Regions from separate parts of the Anabaena sp. FACHB-595 genome, predicted to be linked through region 1. Evidence: riboswitches for the same ligand, from Rfam matches in the RefSeq annotation. Region 1 holds a riboswitch; each other region holds the start of a gene.
What was found. A riboswitch is a leader RNA that binds a small molecule or an ion and turns the genes downstream of it on or off. The one in region 1 is predicted to bind cyclic di-AMP.
Positions count from the first base shown of each region.

Region 2: it holds a riboswitch for cyclic di-AMP, as region 1 does, so the genes downstream of both, ACN222_RS15155 (universal stress protein) here and ACN222_RS22600 (hypothetical protein) in region 1, are expected to answer to the same signal.
Region 3: it holds a riboswitch for cyclic di-AMP, as region 1 does, so the genes downstream of both, ACN222_RS16855 (glycosyltransferase family 4 protein) here and ACN222_RS22600 (hypothetical protein) in region 1, are expected to answer to the same signal.

Region 1 is NZ_CP183473.1:5,410,656-5,417,184, forward strand. It holds gene ACN222_RS22585 (hypothetical protein) at 1-77, shown strand, start outside; gene ACN222_RS22590 (hypothetical protein) at 153-287, shown strand; gene ACN222_RS22595 (DUF4360 domain-containing protein) at 460-1,065, opposite strand; cyclic di-AMP (ydaO/yuaA leader) riboswitch at 1,991-2,205, shown strand; gene ACN222_RS22600 (hypothetical protein) at 2,614-2,856, shown strand; gene ACN222_RS22605 (NfeD family protein) at 3,401-3,721, shown strand; gene ACN222_RS22610 (flotillin family protein) at 3,819-5,162, shown strand; gene ACN222_RS22615 (flotillin family protein) at 5,264-6,529, shown strand, end outside.
Region 2 is NZ_CP183473.1:3,667,719-3,674,247, forward strand. It holds gene ACN222_RS15140 (OmpA family protein) at 1-1,699, opposite strand, end outside; gene ACN222_RS15145 (hypothetical protein) at 1,942-2,535, opposite strand; gene ACN222_RS15150 (SLC13 family permease) at 2,684-4,021, opposite strand; gene ACN222_RS15155 (universal stress protein) at 4,137-4,766, opposite strand; cyclic di-AMP (ydaO/yuaA leader) riboswitch at 4,896-5,113, opposite strand; gene ACN222_RS15160 (ABC transporter ATP-binding protein) at 5,130-5,990, opposite strand; partial or broken gene ACN222_RS15165 (ABC transporter substrate-binding protein) at 6,221-6,529, opposite strand, start outside.
Region 3 is NZ_CP183473.1:4,073,848-4,080,376, reverse strand. It holds gene recF (DNA replication/repair protein RecF) at 1-291, shown strand, start outside; gene ACN222_RS16870 (hypothetical protein) at 385-798, shown strand; gene ACN222_RS16865 (RNA-guided endonuclease InsQ/TnpB family protein) at 947-2,071, opposite strand; gene tnpA (IS200/IS605-like element ISNsp2 family transposase) at 2,118-2,519, shown strand; gene ACN222_RS16855 (glycosyltransferase family 4 protein) at 2,837-4,114, opposite strand; cyclic di-AMP (ydaO/yuaA leader) riboswitch at 4,266-4,416, opposite strand; gene ACN222_RS16850 (hypothetical protein) at 5,459-5,686, opposite strand; gene ACN222_RS16845 (tetratricopeptide repeat protein) at 6,078-6,529, shown strand, end outside.

The DNA of each region.
Region 1 (6,529 bases):
TTGCTCCAAGATTTAGTGGCGATCGCTTATCCATTGCTGTCCAACCACCAGAAGGTATAAACGCAGATCAGAAGTAGGGCTGTTTCATCCCTTAAAAGCCCCTAAATTACAAGCTTATCCACCGAAGAAATCAGGTAGTTGAGAAATTTTATTTGCTTATGAGCCTAGCGATCGCCTATGGTGGGCGGAACGCCATCGTACTGAAAATTACTGCTGGAAATAGTAATTTTTCGCTTGCCGACTCCCTAAAATTTCTGGCTGATACTCTTGATAAAATACTTATCTGAGCGAATGAAACAGCCCTGCTTTTTTAAGAGGGGTTAGGGGGGATCAAAACGTTATAGGGCAAGGTTGATCAGACTGGTGTATACACCCCTTGCCCCCACAAGGTAGAGGCTTTGAAACACTGTTGTCTTGTTTCTCTGCTTGTATAAAACCACCCTGCTACACCGAAAAGACCTAACGACACTGGCGATATTTGATGTGATAAACCAAACCACGATGAGCAAGGTCAAAAGAGTCAACGGTGGCCATCCCTTGACCACTGGCGGTCATGGCAGCGTTCACCCGCATATTCACACTATCACCACAGCGTGACCAGACATCAGCCACGGTCACTAATTGATCTCGGACATTGTAGTCTGTTTCGCCTCTAAATGTCCGAGAAAAAACAGGGCCACGCTGACCAGCAAAAAAGTACTCTGCCCTGAGTCTCCCTGTTGTCTTGGGAGCAACATAACCTCGATAATCAGCATCATAGAGGGAGATTTGAAAGCCTTGGGGTACTTTGATCGGAATGCTCAAATTACAACTTTTGCGGCTTTCTCCTGACTTATTACCCACAGCTATAAAGTTGTCGAAGAGGATACTTAGTTCTTGACCATCGGGGCTGACACTGACGCTGGCAGATCCGTCAGGGCAACCATTACCGCCATATTCTGCACCTAAAATCGTAACTTTGTCATTAGCAAGAGCAGGGCCAACAGAAGCGGTAATTAGTGTAGCCGCAGTCAGAAAAGCTTGGATAAAATTGATAGATGTTTTCTTGATGTTGGGATTATTCACGATTCACCTAACTTGAGTAATTTGAATAGTCTTAGATCCAAATATGATGTATGCAATTCCAGAAAAATTATTTAGGGAATTCTGCATGAATCATACTTTTTTTGTAGAGTAGAGCTTGTATATAACATTATTGACAGCATGGTTTGTGGCATAGATTATAGTTATAAGATAAGCATAATCTAGCCAAATAATTAACTTATTAATCAATGAGCTAAATACAAGTTTTTAACTCTACGTTGTATAGATTATCAATTATTAAATTAGTCGGCAAAAAATAGCAACGGATAGCATTATCAACAATTTCGATACTCATAGTTATCGATGAATTGGCTGATCATAACTACTGAAGCCACATTTGCATACTGCATTTAAGCTAACTAAAGTTACACTGAATAGCTGATACAAACATCTAAACAGAATTCAGATTTATTAGTCAGAAGGAGCTTTTGCTTGTAATGTCGTTGGATGAATTAGCGACATTATTCGAGGTGCTAAATCCAATATTTAGCAGAGTATAATTAGTAAGATTTTTTCCACTAATTAATTGTGATTTTCAGCTTCCGACTCCTTAGTCAAGCTTTTAATATTTAATCTATACTCGCTCAATGACTAAGAATTTTGTCTTGTGTTCCCGTAAAATGAGTTAAGTAATCACATTGATAATTAAGTATCGATCGCCAACGGTAGGCGGAACGCCTCGCCTAAATTTTTATTGCATTTCGTTGATGTGATTACTCAATTTTGATCTCACTCCAACACGTATTGCCGGATTTATGTTTGTGATTCTGGGTATTTCCTTAGTTGCGTATGCAAAACGGTAGCAGAAAAGAAGCGATCGCCTGTATCAGTATCATAGATGCGATCGTATCTTTTTGTTTACTGGAGTTTTACCTTACGTCGTAACACGTTAGTATTACAGAGAAGAAAAATAAGTCTGCCTAATCCAGCTTTACTCTCAAAACACCTATGTGCAGGGTTGAAGCTAGGAACGGAGGAACCAAGTTTGGGGCGTATCTGCCAAAAAAGCTGAAGCTAAAGTATGAAAAAGAGATTTCAAATTTTAGACTTAGAGCATTTAGAGAAGGACATCTCTCAGTCCTAGCCCGTCAGCTAACTTCGTAGGCATTGAGAGGAGATTGAACGAGCAGCATTTATACAAATAATGCCTGTCGTCAGTATCCTTGGCTGGTAAACTTACGCTTCGTTTTACCTGTCCTCGCACTGGAAGTCAGGGTTTTATAGTCTGTGTTTCTAGGGGCTGAGGTCGGATTAGTTGCCTTGAGGTACAGTTGATCATGTTTTTGAAGATAAATCATCCCTTTACTTTCATCACAGTAGATATTGTTAGCGCCACCATAAATAGGATTGAAAGTTTGTTTTTTCCCATAAAGAAGATTCCAACACAGTACTGATAAAACTTTGATCAAACTGTAGAGAAAACATCTGTCATTGTGCTAGGTGTAAATTTTTGATGCAGCTTGGTTGAATTAGTTTGTCAGAAAAACTCAGCATAGAAGCACGTATTCGTAAACATTACAGGAGAATAAAATGTCTATTAAAAATCGCAACTTTTTCACTGATGTTAACTTTTTACCTGAGCATAAATTTAAGTTAATTGGAGAGTTTGCCGGGAAAAAGCTCTTACTAATTGGCAGAACTAATGCCTATGGCGATCCCATCGTAGCAGCAAGCCATAGTAGTGAACCTAACCACGAAGATTTATACGCTTATGACTTATACGAGTTGATGAAGTGTAATCACGAACTAGTTAATCTCACTGGAGAAATCTAGTCAATTAATGGGGTGGGGTGATAGGGATAATTTATTTTTTGGTGTTCCCTTACACCGTTCTAGTCATACACATCAATAATTAGTGCCGATCTTTTGTTATGTGGCGTGTTTTCGTGTAAAGCAACACACCATTTGAGGTTTTATAGGTGTAAATATTAACACCTATAAAATCCCAATCACTGAAATAAAAATATTGTAAAGTTTTGTAACATACCGGATAACTTTGTCCTACTTCTACAGAAATACCTATAGAACCGCAACTGGAATCTCCATATACCGCGTTCAATAACATCAGAGATATAACAGAATTTATGTTGTATCTCTGCCTTCCTTATAAGCTTGTATGGTTTGCTAACTGCTAACACCTAACGGTAAAACCGAAAAGATATGCAAGTTAAATGTACGACAGTTTATGTATTTCTTAAATATTAATTAAAGCTATGTGTTATGAAAGTGCCAATAGTAGATTTATTTCATCACCATCTGGGTTTTTTGTTACCAATAAAGGATAAACAATAATTATAAAATACCTGGAAATAGGGTAATGAATAATCCAATTCTCGCAACTGCTAGTGTTGTAATTGCTTTCGGTATCATTGTTGGTGTCTTCATTGTGGGATTAATTTATATCCAACGGCGACGACAAGCAGTAGACAGTTTGATCCGTATTAATAACGTGGTTGGTTGTTTTGGGATTGTGGAAGTTCCCATAAACCAAAATAGTCCAGGAAAAGTACGGATCAATCTCAAAGGTTCTCTAGTAGACTTTGTAGCTTTCACCGATGAAATTCATCAATTTAATCAAGGTGATTCTGTTGTTATCGTGCGAATTAAGGGAAATAAGGTTTGGGTGGTTAATGTTTAGCAAGAGAGGGCAGGAGGCAGTTTATAGTGCGGTTTAGAAGGATATTCTGATGACGGTTGACAGTTGAGAAATTACTAATGACTCTTGATAAATAACTATGAATTTAATTAAACAAGAATTAGCGACTGTAACAGTAGCACAAGTTGATCCGAATACACCTGCTACTAACAAAGAAAATAATGGCATAGAAAGTCTACTTTATGGTGGTCTGCCTATTGCTCTATCTATTTTTGGTGCATTTGTACTTGTGTGGTTTATCAAGTCTTTTTTATGTATTTGTAAACCCAACGAAATCTTGATACTTTCGGGACGCAAATGGCGGACTAAAGATGGACAAGAGATGGGTTATCGAGTGTTATTAGGTGGGCGCGCCATTCGGATTCCTATAGTGGAAACGGTAAAACGGATGGATGTAACAACTATGCCGGTAAGGGTGGAAGTGCGGAATGCTTACGCCAAAGGGGGAACGCCTTTAAATATTCAAGCGATCGCCAATGTGAAAATTTCCTCAGATCCGGTGGTTGTCGGTAACGCCATTGAACGCTTTTTAGACCGCGATCGCTCGGAATTGGCTCGTGTTTCCCGCGAAACCCTAGAAGGCTATCTCCGGGGTGTTGTCGCTACCCTCACACCAGAAGAACTCAACGAAGACCGCCTGAGTTTTGCCCAACGTATCGCCTCCGATGTCAGCCGCGACCTTAGTAAACTGGGATTGCAACTGGACACCCTAAAAATTCAAAGCGTTTCTGACGATGTAGACTATCTCAAATCTTGGGGACGTAAACAAATTGCCCTGGTGATTCGAGACGCAGAGATTGCCGAATCCAACGCACTCACCCAAGCCGAACAAATCGAAGCCCAATCCGAAGAATATGCCCAAGTCGCCAAAACCCAAGACAAAATCATTGTGTTGGAGAAAGAAAACGAACTCCGCACCATCAAAGCCCAGCTAGAACAGAGAGCCAAGTCTGAAGAAGAAATTACCACGGCGGCTGCACAAGAAAAGAAAGCCAAAGCCGAACAAGTCTTACAAGTACTACGGGCTGAGTTAGAACGCCTACGCCTACAAGCCGATGAAGTCCTACCCGCCGAAGCCCGTCGCCAAGCCCAAGAACTCCGAGCCAAAGGGGAAGCAGCTTTCCTAGAAGAAAATGCCAAAGCCGCAGCGTTAGTTAACGACATTCTTTCCCAAGTTTGGCAGCAAACCGGCAGCGACGCTTCTAAGTTATTCCTCATTCAACAAATTGAAACCGTTCTCCAAGAAGCAGTGCAGATTCCTAAACGTATTCACCTAGAGAAGGTAAATGTGATTGATAACGGCGATGGCAAATCCGTAGCCAGCTTGGTAAATATTTACCCCGAAATCGTGCTGCAATTCCTAGAAAACGTTAATCGTACCCTGGGTATTGATGTTACAGGGGCGTTGGGGAGTGGGGATTAGGGACTGGGGACTGAGGATTAGGGCAGGAGTAGGAACTAATTACCAATTACCACTAACAAATGTACAGACGCGATTAATCGCGTCTCTAACAACTAACAATTATGGAAATTATCGCTTTACTTTTAGGAATTTTTGGAACTGGAACCGCCGCAGGTTGGTGGGTGATTCGCAACTTGTACTATATCTGCCAACCTAGCGAAGTGCTGATTTTTGCGGGGAGTCGGACTCAGGTTGATGATAGGCGATCGGTTGGTTATCGCTTGGTGAAAGGTGGTAGTAGTATTCAAATCCCTCTGTTGGAAAAAACTTTCCGCATGGATTTGACTAACATGATTATTGAACTGAAGGTGTCCAACGCCTACTCAAGAGGTGGGATTCCTTTAACGGTGGAAGGAGTGGCAAATATTAAAATTGCTGGTGAAGAACCGACAATTCACAATGCCATTGAGCGACTTTTGGGTAAAAGCCGCAAAGATATTGAACAATTAGCCAAGGACACATTGGAAGGTAATCTGCGGGGGGTATTGGCGAATCTCACGCCAGAACAGGTGAACGAAGATAAAATCACCTTTGCTAAAACTTTGTTGGAAGAAGCCGAAGATGATTTAGAAAAACTAGGATTGGTACTAGACAACCTGCAAATCAAGAATATTTTTGATGAGGTTCTTTACCTAGATTCTATTGGACGCAAACAACAGGCAGAGTTGCTGCGAGATGCGCGGATAGCTGAAGCGGAAGCTAAAGCCCAAGCGATCATTAAATCTTCAGAAAATCTCCGCATTACTAAACTGAGACAAATTGAACGGGATTTGCAAATTGCTAAAGCCGAAGCAGAACGCAGAGTTAGAGATGCACTCACCAAGCGTGTTGCTGTGATTGCAGAGGTGGAATCGGTGGTCAATTCCCAAATTGCCAAGGTGCAGGCAGAAGTAGCAGTGCAAACAGAACGGATTATTCAAGTAGAAAACCAACTACAAGCGGATATAGTTGCCCCAGCCGAGGCAGAATGTCACAGTGCGATCGCTCAAGCTAAGGGAGATGCTGCCAAAATCATCGAAGAAGGCAAAGCCCAAGCCGCAGGAACCCAGCGTCTAGCTGAATCTTGGCAAAATGCAGGCGCATCGGCGCGAGAAATCTTTATCTTCCAAAAACTCGAACCATTATTGAAAATGATGGCTGCGGGAGTACCTGAGGTAGAAGTAGAAAATTTAACTGTGATTGATGCGGCTAATGGTGGTGGTGTGCCGAAAATAGCCTCTTTAATTGAGCAATTACGTCAAACTACTGGTGTCGATGTTGCTCAAGTGATCAATCAGCTCAAGTCTGATGGTAAAAATGGCAAGGTTGGCTCAAATTTGGATCAAGGT
Region 2 (6,529 bases), 1.7 Mb from region 1:
AACTTACTCCTAATACTTGTAACTGGCTGGTGCTAATCCCTTGAGAAGATAGATAAGATAAAACTCTCTGACTGCGTCCTGCGCTCAGTTGAGCATTCCTTGATTCTGTACCAGTAGTATTAGTATGTCCTATTATTTGAATATGTACATCTTTCTCTAGATATTTAGCGATGGGTAAAAGTTTTTTAATTGCTAATACTAAGTTATTTAATTTAGATAATTCACTAGGAATAATTTCTTGAGAGCCTTCTGGAAAAAAGATAATTTCTCGCTCAATTTGACTTTGGTATATTGCTAATTCGTTTAATTCGCTTTCTACAAGATCCTGATCTTGAAATTGAGTTAATCCGGGTATTACAGACCATGATTTACGTGTGGCTAAAATCCATTGACGGGGTGCAGAGCCAACAGCATAGAGAACGCCATTATGATCAATTCTTAGTGATGCAGTAGGTGGAGGTTGGAGTAATTTATTTACCCTTTTTATCATCAACTGGGGTTCTAAAGATAAATAACTTTGCCAATGACTGACAATTGTTTGAGGATTGAGTTTTGTTTGTTGTAGTAAGGTATGGGGATCTGATGCCAAGGGATCACGCAATCCAGAGATAAAATATTTACCGAACTGCTGTTTGGTGTCAGTTACCACAATACCGGGTTGAGAATCGAGTTCTTGCAAGTAAGCACGCCAACGTAATTGCTCTCTGACAGCAAGAAAACTCCAAATCCCACAGGCGATCGCTATAATACCTAAAAAAGTCCAAGCGTATTTGTAACTTTTTTTTGACGCAGATTTAAATTTATACTGGCTGATTAGGCAAGATTCTAAATAAGGCTGACATACTTGAAATGGTTTTGCATCCCCAGCAAAGTCTTTCATCTCTCGACTCAGCTTGAGATGAATTTTTTCAATTGCTGTTTGCAGACTTAATCTCAATTCTTGGGGGGGATTACCCCGGATTGTCGCCGCTAATAAGGCTTGTGGCCCTTCTGTAATCCAGATTCGCAGTTCTCCAAAACGCAAACTTTGCAATTGATCTGTTTTTTGAACACTAAAAGAATCTTTGATAAAGTCTTGAATAGCGGTCAACATCGCCACCACTAAATCTGGGTCTTGGCTGGTTACTTGATTGGCTACAAGATGTTGCAACAATAATCCTGTATTTTTATGTATTAAGAATATCTGTTCTACTCGATAAACTAATGTCCGCAATAAAACTATTTCTGCAAATGGTTTTCCTGTACGTTTCGCTTCTAGTCGCCATTGCAAACTTTCCCAGGAAAAACTATGCTCTAGAGCTTGGTTGAGGGATTGCATCATTTCATCGAGCAATGTAGCGATCGCTTTCCGAGATGCAGGAATAATGACTGGAAAAAAAGCTTCTGAAAGTATATTTTCATCTTGTTGAACAGAAACTTGAATCGCTTCTTCAACAATAGAAATCATCGCTGCAATTAGTTGTTTATCTTGTTGCGATCTTAAGATCACAGCCTCTGGAAGTAAGCGACTAATATCTTCTGGTCTGATGTGTGGATTATCTAAAAGTTCATAAAGTTGGTTAAGTTTAGCTGGCTCAACTCCCAACAACAAACTCCGAAGTTTACTAAGTTCATCATCAACTTTAGTGATTTTGTTAATTAATGATAAGTCATTACCAGGGGATATTTGACTGCTAGAATCTATTGCATCATTATTCATTAATATAATCCCCCAAACTACACTCTATAATTAGATAATTTTTTAGGCAAACTAGCCAGGAGAATTAGAATATATCTGGCAATATTTACCTCTTAAGTAAGCCAATGGGGACAACATAAAACTATATAAATAAAGATAAGCTAGGCTAAAAACCTCTTTCTTAGCCTTACAATCTCTGCCTTATCCAACCTGCAAATATTTACGCTGTTCTGCTTATGTACTGAAAATATTGGATGATTTTCTTATTTATTTAGCCGAAAAGCAATTTCTGTGAATAAATCTGCCAGATGAGTCCGGTCAGCTTTATCATGACTTAGTTGCTGAGTTTCTTTTTCTATCAAACTATTTATTTCTTCATATTTTTGTCTAATTTCATCTTGTAAATTTTTCGATTGAATTAAAATTTGTTCGCGTAGATTACGTTGATTACTAATAGTTTGTTCAGCAAACTGAACCAATTTCTTCTCTAATGATGTATGAAGAAATTTATACTCCTCCGTAATTGCTTTTAAATGAGATTCTCTTTCCATTTGCTCATTTTTTATACTTTCACTTAAAACTTCAACTTCCGCCTTTATATATACCTCTAAAGCATCCAAGCGTTCTTTAGTTTCATCTCGTACATGAGATAATTCTTTAACTATCCGTTCTTCCAAACCAGCAAACCTCTTGTCGAGTTCCTGCATTTGGTTACCAATGAGAATCTCTCTAATTTTGTCTAAATTATTACTTTCACTAACACTAGTACGGGATTGTTGTTTATTTATTGTTGAATTGATGCTACCGTTCTCTAATGATCTTGCATTGTTATCGGTAGAGGCTTCGGTTAGATTCATAGATGACAACCCTGATTAATACTGAAAAAATATACAAGATTTATTCTTGCATATTACACTCAATAATACCATTCTAGGCAAGAGTGTATGATTACACTCTCTACCAGTATAAACATATCTAATTTTCACTGAATATAAATAAATCTTTCTAAATCAGAAACCGGATTAACACATACAATGCTGAGGCAATTAGTTGTAATATTGTGACTGGAATACCATAGTGAAGAAAAGTTTTAAAAGAAATCCGTCGTCCGTGCTGTTCGGAAATTCCCGCCGCTACGATGTTAGACGATGCACCAACTAACGTACCATTCCCGCCTAAGGTTGCACCAAACATCATGGCGTAAAACAATGGTAAAACTTCTGGGGGAAATTGTCCTTGAAAGTCGCGTGCTAAGACTTCTGCGGGTGCTAATCCTACAGTGACAAGGTATTGCTTGAGCAGGGGAACCATCGCCACTACCAAGGGAATATTAGGTACGACACTCGATAAAATTCCTACAAGAAACAACAACACCAGAGAACCCAAGATAATATTTTTTCCTAAAATAGCTGCCAATATCCCTGATAGACCACCAATTACGCCTGTTTTTTCTAATCCTCCAATCAGCACAAAAATACTCATAAAAAATATTAATGTACTCCAGTCTACATCGCGCAAAATATTGTTGACTGTATCAATTTTGCTATGGTGAGATAGTAGTAAAGCCAAAGCTGCGCCTAACAGAGCCACAGCCGCCGGGGAAATCGGTATTGGCAGGGATTCTCCAATCACAAAAAATAGCAGGACAAAAGCGACAATTACTGCACCCAGACTCAAAACCCGTGGATGATTAATTTCTGGGTGTGGTAATTCTTCCAGATTCTCTAATTTTGTATGCCAAATTTTGCGGAATAAAAATGGCAAAGTGAGAGTTACCACAGCGACTGCAATGACACCACCTAAACTCAGTTTCCATAGATAATCTATAAAACTTATATTGACAGCATCACCTACAATAAATGTTGCTGGGTCACCTACTAATGTCAGCAATCCAGCACTATTGGCAATCAAAACCATCAATATCAATAAAGGTACAAAATTTATCCCTATTTCTTGTGCCATTGGTGGAATTAGTGGCGCTAACAACATCACTGTTGTTGCATTTGGTAAAACTGCACAAATAGGAGTAACAATAGCAACAATACCGAGTAAAAGACGCTTACCATCGCCTTTAGCTAATATCACTATTTGGGTTGCCAAATAATCAAATATCTTAGTAGGCTCAAATGCTCTAACTAAAACCATTACACCAAAAAATAATCCCAGTGTGCCATAACTATTACCAATGTAAGCAACAGCTTCCTGTAAAGTCATCACATTAGTAAATACTAATAATAATGCTCCTAATAAGGCTGCAATAGTCAAATGCACCCATTCCGTCATAACTAGAAAGATGACACTGATAAATACGATGACACTTAGGAGTGCTTGCCAGTTTTCCACGCCTACCTCTTGTAGCTTATATTGTTGCGTAATAGCGAAAAAAGTCACCTAAAATATGGTGACTTTTTTCTGTATTTTCATTTAGATAAATAACTTCTGAAAGTCGGGGTCAGAATTATTCATCTATACATTCAGGAATCCCTAAGACAGCACAGGGGAAATTATAACCTAAGGTTTCAATGAGAGGATGATAAACAGATTTACAACCCAAAAATAAGATATCAGCAGCTTCAAATTCTGCAACTTTTCTCAACTCTGTACTTACACAACCGAAGCGTAGATGAGATTTGAATGAACCTTGCCATTCTTCAGCCAAAGTTCTTGCCTGCCAAATAATTCTATCTGCTTCTTGCAGTGGTGTTAGTGTGTCTGTTTGAAGATATGATTTAATTCCTGTCAGTTTCGGTTGAGTAATTACAGATGTGCTGGATTTTTTTGTTTCACTTGGCGGCAATTCTATTGTCGGCAAGCGTTTAGCAAAGCTTAAAATATTAGAACGATTTTTTGTGTTGCTATCTTCTACTACATAAACAGCTTGCACAGTGACTTGTTGATTAGTCGCCAACCTTGTTTGATGGGCAATCCAACAGGCTATATCTAGTGCTGTATGGCTGTTAGGAGAAGCGTCATAACCAACAATTAAGTTGATTGATTGTGTTGTTTGACCTTTTTGGGGTTCTGGTAATAAAACCATTTGGTCAATTAAATCATCACGACCCATAGCACTTTGCAGGCGTGCTAACATTGGCTTAATTTTCACAGCTTTAACTTCTCCTAAACTTAACGAACACATCAACGAGAAGCAGGGTAAAACGGACATTCATATCCGTAAGGAAACCCCAATAACAACTGGTATCAAAGCCAAAGTCTTGGGGGTTCCTTCCATTGCCGACGGAGTTAGCTGACGGGCTAAGACTGGAAGGTGTCTCTCTTTAAGAGTGCGGAGTAATGAGTAATGAGTGCTGAGTTTAATACTTGGTTACTCTTGACTGTTTACTCTAGGTTAGCTACTCTCTGCAAGATGCGCCCCATAACATGGTTCCTCCGTTCCAAATGATTGCAAACTTAATTTGAATTAGGCTACCCACTAAAGAGATAATAGACTACTTTACTCTTCTTGAGCAAAATATTTGTCGAGAAAGTTTAAGGCATGATTACGAAGTTCAAAGTATGCTTTTGAGTTACGTATAGCAGACCTGTCGCGTGGATGAGAAAATGGTACTTCTAATATTTCTCCAATGTTTGCGGCTGGGCCATTTGTCATTAATACGATGCGATGGGCTACGCCCCGCCGTAGGCGATCGCTCATATAAATTGCCTCATCGACATCATGGGTAATCATCATTACTGCTTGGCGATTATTTTCCCAGATATCTAATACTTGTCTTTGTAATTTACCTCTAGTTAAATCATCTAATGCGCCAAAAGGTTCATCCATTAACAGCATTTTTGGACGAATGGCTAAGGCTCTGGCACTCCCTACTCTTTGTTTCATACCTCCAGAGATTTCATCAGGATATTTATCTGCTGCCGGGGTCAAGTTTACCATTGCCAAGTGTTTGTTCACAATGCCAATTTTTTCTGCTCCATTAGCATTTTTTAACACTTCATCAACTGCTAGACGGATATTTTTCTTCACTGTTAACCACGGTAAGAGGGAATAATTTTGAAATACCATCATTCTTTCCGCACCTGGCTTGTGAATTTCTTTACCGTCAAGCCTGACTGAGCCAGAAGTGCTTTTTTCTAAGCCCGCCACAATTTTTAATAAAGTGGATTTGCCGCATCCAGAATGTCCAATTACAGAAATAAATTCGTTTTCAATAATAGTTAAATTCACCCCATCTAAAACAACAAAGTTACTTTTATCTGGTGTTAGATAAGACCTAACTAAATTCTCAATTTCTAAAAAATTAGTGCGCGGTATAGCTTTGTCATGAGCATCTATTGTTGATGGTGTATATTTCATATCAAATGCTCCTAAAAGTTTTTAACTATGTATCAATAAAAATCAAAATTCCCAGTTCAAGACATGAAAAAACGAGTAGGAGCGTTAGCCCTAATTGCAGAACTATTTAAATACCCAACAGGGTTACTGGGGTCAAAACCTTTCTTATCTATAAAATACTTCTGGTGGTTCAACCTTGTAATCATCCGGGGAACATTGAATCCCCATTTCGGCAGCTATCTGGCGATATTGTTCATGGTCATGGCGTTACCGTGACGATAGATTGTTATGGCTGCACATAGGGGAGAGAGGAGCGTGCTATGCGGGCGTTGATGACTGCACCAGATACGATAAGCGCAGCATCAAGACGACCATAAATTAAGCCGTCGCAGGAGGTAGCCCAACTGGCTTCGCGGTTGAGTTGGACGTTTAAGCCATACTTGCGAAAGAAGCCTTTTTCCAGGCGATCGCAAATGGCGCACAATCATTTATGGGAAAGTATCCGACAATCAAATCGGGTTTTTCTAAATCGCTGGATTTGATTACTGGTTTGATGGCTA
Region 3 (6,529 bases), 1.3 Mb from region 1:
CGTCAATACGGTTCTCAGGGTCAGCAACGCACGCTGGTATTAGCTCTCAAACTCGCAGAACTGCAATTAATTGAGGAAGTTGTTAAAGAACCTCCTTTACTCTTACTTGATGATGTTTTGGCAGAATTAGATCCATCTCGCCAGAATCAATTACTGGATACAATTCAAGACAGATTTCAAACCTTAATTACTACAACTCACCTCAGTTCTTTTGATGCCCAGTGGTTAAACTCATCGCAAATCCTTTTTGTTGAGCAAGGTAAAATATCTACATCTAATGCTGTTAGATAATATTAAATAATCAGCTTATTTAACCACCATTAATTTTTCCATAAATATAGCATCTACTATCTTGAATGATTAAAATACTCCCAACTTTTAAGTATGAAAAATACCGATAATCTATTAAGTGCAAATGAAATTATCTCACTGGGTAAATCATTAAGAAAAATCGAACATAAACTACTCAAGAAAAGTCAAAATGAGGGGAAAACTAGAATTTGGTTTCAAGGCGAAGAACCCTATTTTGATGTTTTTTTTGAGTTTGAAGATGGCGAAATTTCCTGGTTTCAATTTACTTTGCGCGGTCAGTCACTATCTTGGGATAAAAAACTCTCAGGATTTCAAACTGGCACTACAAATGAATTAAGTATTGATGATACGAGCTTTTATGCGGCTAGCAAGACAATTGAAAACGATAATCAACTAGATGGTAATTTTATTTATTTAGTCAAATCAATTATGCAAACTAAAACAGAAGAACCTGCATTTGCTCAGGCATTAAATTTATTTGATTAAGTAACCATCATAAACGGTGTACACCAGAACCGATGAAAAAGCCATCTTTCCTTCTCTATGTTCCCTACGGGACGCTTACGCGTAGCGTTTCGTGGACAGAGGTAAGCCTTGAGCCACTCCCCCGTTTTGAAAACGGGGGATTCAGGCATCAGACAGAGATTGCAGTCTGGGACTGTCTAACATCTCCTACGCCTAGAGTCGAACTCCCGACTCTTTTAATATTCAAACTAGCGTTTCCATCCCGATCATTTTCAGATTGACATGAAGGACAACGCCAGCGTCTAATTGACAAATCTAGGTTTTCTAAAATATGTCCACAGCTAGAGCAGGTTTTGCTACTGGGATACCACGGGTCAATGAAAACAACCAGTTTATTCTTGTTTTTGGCAACCCATTCTAGAATTTGCAGTAATTCACCAAAAGCCAAGTCTGATATTTTCCTTCCCCAAAGTCGTTGCATTCCTTTAAGGTTTAAGGTTTCAAAACAGAGAACATCAAATTTATCCGTTAACTCATGGGCTAACTTCCAGAACCAATCACGACGACGGTTAAAGATATCTTCATACCTGCGTACTAAGTTCTTTCTAGCTTGCTCACGATTGGCTGAACCTTTTAATTTCTTAGAATGCTGTCGGCTGGCTTTTTTAATTGCATTTAGGGATTGCTTAAAAAACTGGGGAGACTCAATTGTTGTACCGTCTGAGCAAGTGAGAAAGGTTTTTAAACCGAAATCAAATCCCGCTATCTTACCAGTCATGAATTTGGTTTCTGGCTTGTTACCTTCGTCAACCACCACAACCATAAACAACTCACCTAATGGTGTGCGTTTAATAGTTAATGTTTTGACTGTCCCCTCAATTTCTCTAGACTTCCAAAACTGATAAATTTTACTCCCAATTTTTACTCTATTTCCATCCAAAAACTTATAACCTGCTTGTTTTAGAGTAAATGATTTGTATTTTTTTACCTTCTTAAATCCTGGTGGTCTAACCCCCTTCTTGTTGTGTTTAAAAAATAATTGGTAGGCTTTCTCAATGCGTTGACAAATATCTTGTACCGCCTGAGAACCTACTGTTTGCCAAAATGGGTTACGCTTTCTCAGTTTGGCAATATGAGCTTGAAGTTTTGCACAGTTTAAGTGTTTGCCCCACATACGATAGTAGCGTTTATGTAGAGCAATACAATGGTTGTAGATTGCCCCACCTGCATTAATCATGCGTTTGAGAAATCTATTTCTTTTGTGCTGGTACAGTTTGAACTTCAAGGTTTTCATGTGGTTATGATATCATTAGTAGTGTAGATAATCAATACTCATCTACATGAAATCTGTATATAATCACTACAACCACGCAATCGGATTGGCTACTGTTCATTTAGTTTGGATACCATGTAGACGTAGGAGGGTTTTTGCTAATAATGAAAAATTAAAATTACGATGTATTGAGATATTTCAGTCAGTTGCTAATGATAAAAGATGGATTATCAAAGCACTAGAAATTGCCCCTGACCATATTCATTTATTGGTTGAATATGACCCGCATCATTCAATATCTCAAATAGTTAAAGCATTTAAGGGTAGGTCATCAAGATATTTGCGACAAGAGTTTCCAGAGTTAATGAGATTACCTAGTTTGTGGACACATTCGTATATGTTTGACACTACAGGGAAAGTTAGCACCCAGAAAGTCTTAGAGTACATAAATGACCCGCATCACGGATGAATAAATTCATCCTCCAAAGCTTATATCCCCCACTTAAAAGACGTATGAGGGACAAAACTTATTGGTTTTGTCCCTCATAATTGGGGGCTTTACGCATCACGACTCGTAAGACTTAGAAACAGGATTTTATCCTAATTTCCCTTTGTTAACGTGAGTCTCCAAGGGAGGCGCACCTACAGGAAGGGTGAAAGACTGATTAGAAGGTTTGGTAAGGTGCGTCAGTATGAGTAATTTCTGAGTATATTTAGGTTATATCGCACTGACGCACCCTAAATTTGGAACCGGATTGGGGTTAGGTTCCACCAAACTCACTTTAACTACGCTGCAACAGCCTCTTTTTCCTTCTTTTCTGGCGCATTTTGAGTTAACAGATGAGTGTATAGCTGACTCAATTGGGATGCTACACCGGCCCAGCTGAAGGTGGTTTCCACTCGCTGGCGGGCGGCTGTGCCTAGCTGATCTCGCCAAGTTGGGTTGGCTAATATGCGGTCTATGGCTGTAGCAAAAGCTGACTCATCTTGTGGAGGTGCAAGTAAACCTGTGACTTCTGGAACTACTGTAAATTGCAATCCACCTACATTACTGGCGATTACGGGAGTTTTGCTAGCCATCGCTTCAATAGCAACTAAACCAAAGGGTTCGTAGTGACTGGGGACAACGCAAACATCAGCCGCAGCGTAGTAGTAAGGGAGGATTTCATGATCTAGGCGACCAGCGAAGGTGGTGCAATCGTTCAGTTCTAGTTCAGCCACAATATTCGCAATGCGATCGCGCTCTCTGCCATCACTTTGACCAGGACGGCTACCACCACCAATTACTAACTGGAGGTTTGCTTCACCTCTCAACCTAGACTGAGCAACCGCTCTGACTAAGGTTTCTATGCCTTTACGGGGATCAAAACGACCTACATAAAATACCATCTTGGCATCAGGCTCAATTCCCAGTTTTTCCCGTGCAGCCGACTTTTCAATGTTTCCGAAGTTATTAATGTCAGTCCCGCAAGGAATCATCTCTATGCGTCCCTTCTTAGAAACCAGGGCGCGCATATGTTGCTGTTCTTGGGGGCTGGTGGCAACTACTGTGTCTACACTCTCTAAACAAGCTTTTTCTATAGCTAATCGCTGATTCGCAATGGCGGGTATATCTGCGATCGTTTGATATTTGATTGCTCCTAATGAGTGGTATGTATGCACCAACACCAAGGGTTGTTGCTTTTTCAGTTGCATTCCCACCCAAGATGACAACCAGTAATTTGTGTGAATGAGTTGATAGTTATAACCTTGGCGCTTTTGGAAGCGTTGGAATTCGGCAACAAATTCCGGTAAATAATCAAATACGTGATCACGTCCGATAAATTCAACCGGCCCCGCTTGTAAGCGGATAGTGCGGCAATTAGGACTATGTTGGACAATCTCGGCCTGGTCGGGACTGATACGGCGAGTGAACATATCAACTTGCCAACCTTGTTCGGCTAGTGCATAGCCTACTTCTCGAACATATACGTTCTGACCACCGGCTTCTTCTTGACCTATTTCAACGGCTGGATCTCCAGAAACAGAAATAAGTGCGATCCGATGTTTTTTATTTTGGAACATAGTGAGCTTCACCTCAAGGTAACTACTTCTTCCTCAGACACCAGAATTTAGGACATAAGTATCCATCCCTCTAGTCGAGGGCAGGTAAAACGAAGCGTAAAGCTACCAGCCAAGGACACTGACGACAGACATTATATAAAAATCTGTACGTTCAATCTCCTCTCAATGCCGACGAAGTTAGCTGACGGGCTAGGACTGAGAGATATCCTTTTTGGATAATCCAAAATACGCCCCATTTTTGGTTCCTCCGCTCTTTAATTGCCTCAATGTTTGGGGCAATTAAGATTAGGCTGACTGATTTACATTTGCTTAACACTTTACTGGCGATCGCCATTATAGTCAATAGTTTCTACGAAAAAGATGTCTTGAATTGCTTCCAGTTTGTTTACTCACACCTCTAGAAAAGCGTCGTAAGCTAGCTGGGATGGGGCAATATTTTGTAAGAACAAGTATTTTCTATATTGAGAATATTAACTGCGATATCTTTGATTATTCAACTTTCTAAAGAGATATTTCCTCGACTATATTTTTGAAAATTTTGGCTTATGTCTGCTGAAAACAGCATCAATCTTACGGTGATTAATGTCCGTTAAATGTTTGCAGCGCTCTGTTATGCCACAATACCTATGGGCGCAAGAATTAACTAGTAAGCCCATATTTTGCCTTGCATTGATCGGAAATCCGTGGATATTGGATAACAATAATTTGGGCAATATTGAGATAAGATTTCTAGTTTGTGTTATAAAAAGTATAAATAATAAATAATCTGCCAGTATAAATACTTCCTGTGGGTATTGACAAAAATCAGGAAATATTTATTCCATGATATAAGCTATGCAGAAAGTATATATCAAAAGACATAATTACAGGATTTATGTCTAAAGTATTGCATTACAATGCTTGATTTTCCAGACTAAATTGCTAACAATAAAGAAGGGATTTAAAAATCTCATAGTCAATTTCGATCATTTGACCCTTCTACGCTAGTCCGCTAAGGCGGACTTTTTTGTTGTCTATAGGATTCTTACTTAATTTTTGAAATATATGTACGATGGGTAAGATAATTGAAATATGCGGTTTTTTCTAAAATAAAGCTGGAAAATATAGCAATTTATTTTATGAATCACGAATTATTAGCCTTTTTTGCTGGTGTAGGCTTTCTTATCATCTATCTTGTTTTTTCTGCATGGACGGAAATGGGTACTAAATTACCTTGGAAGAAGTAAAACCCGTGGTTAGAGGGAAGCATTGAGAAATACGCCCGTTCATGAGTGTTGAATCGGGTAAATAGTTGACAAGGAAGAATTTGAGAGTGCAAAAATTTTTGCACTCTTTTGATTTGGACTAACGAACAGACTCGAAAATGACCATGATTGTGATTAAGCACAAGAGGATAACTCCCAAGGGCATAAACACGGTTTGCAATACTGCAACCAGTATCTCGATGATGTGTAACGCACCTAACGCTGTGGAAAGCACGTAAGCGATCGCCACTCCAAAAAGCATCAACAAAAAGTATTTCAAGAACTTAGCAACTAAACGAACTAGTAGGGTATCTTCATTCTTCAACATGATGGAACTCCTGTAGGGTGGAGAGGAACATAAGTATTTACACGCTCTACAGAATCTAGTTAGTTAATGCTTACCGCTTATCTATAGGAACCTACTGAGATAAATCTTCTCTGGGAATGAAGACTTACTTAGTTATATGTGTTAATGAGTACGCCAGAAGTATCAGCTTGATCACTAACATCTCTCCTCAACCGTGTATCTCCTGACAATTAACTTAACTTTGCCTGTATTGATTACAAGAGTAATACAGTCTCAAAGAATTTGCAGTTGGATAAAGTAAGACATCTCATTTCCTACTGGGTAGGAAAAAGTAGTTTGTAGTATTGTGGCCAAAAGTGAAATCGTGAAAATATGGTTATAATTAAGCACAAATGATACAGTCAGGCGATAGATGGGTGCAGAAGAAGCTCTAGAGCTTTTGGATAGTTTGGTTTATAGAAAAACAGGGGAACGTTTAGGCACAACTCAAAGAATAATTCTACGTAATTTATGGGAGGATAGAAAACAAACTTATCAGAATATTGCTGATATTTGTGGTTATACGGAAGCGCATTTAAAAGCAGTTGGCGCACAATTGTGGCAAACACTGACGAACGTTTTGGGGGAAAAAGTCTCGAAGTCAAACTTTTCTTCAGTGGTGCAGAGATTTTGGCAATCTCATAGACTACAAAAGATGTCGCCTATTGTAAATCCAGTCCTCAATAATGGCAAGCCACAAGAACTGGATTATAACTTTGTGGGGCGCGATCGCGAAATAGCCGAACTTGATAGCTATGTTGTCCGAGGCGCGAAAATTATCCTCATCCAAGGTGAAGGTGGTGTTGGCAAAACTACCTTAGCTCG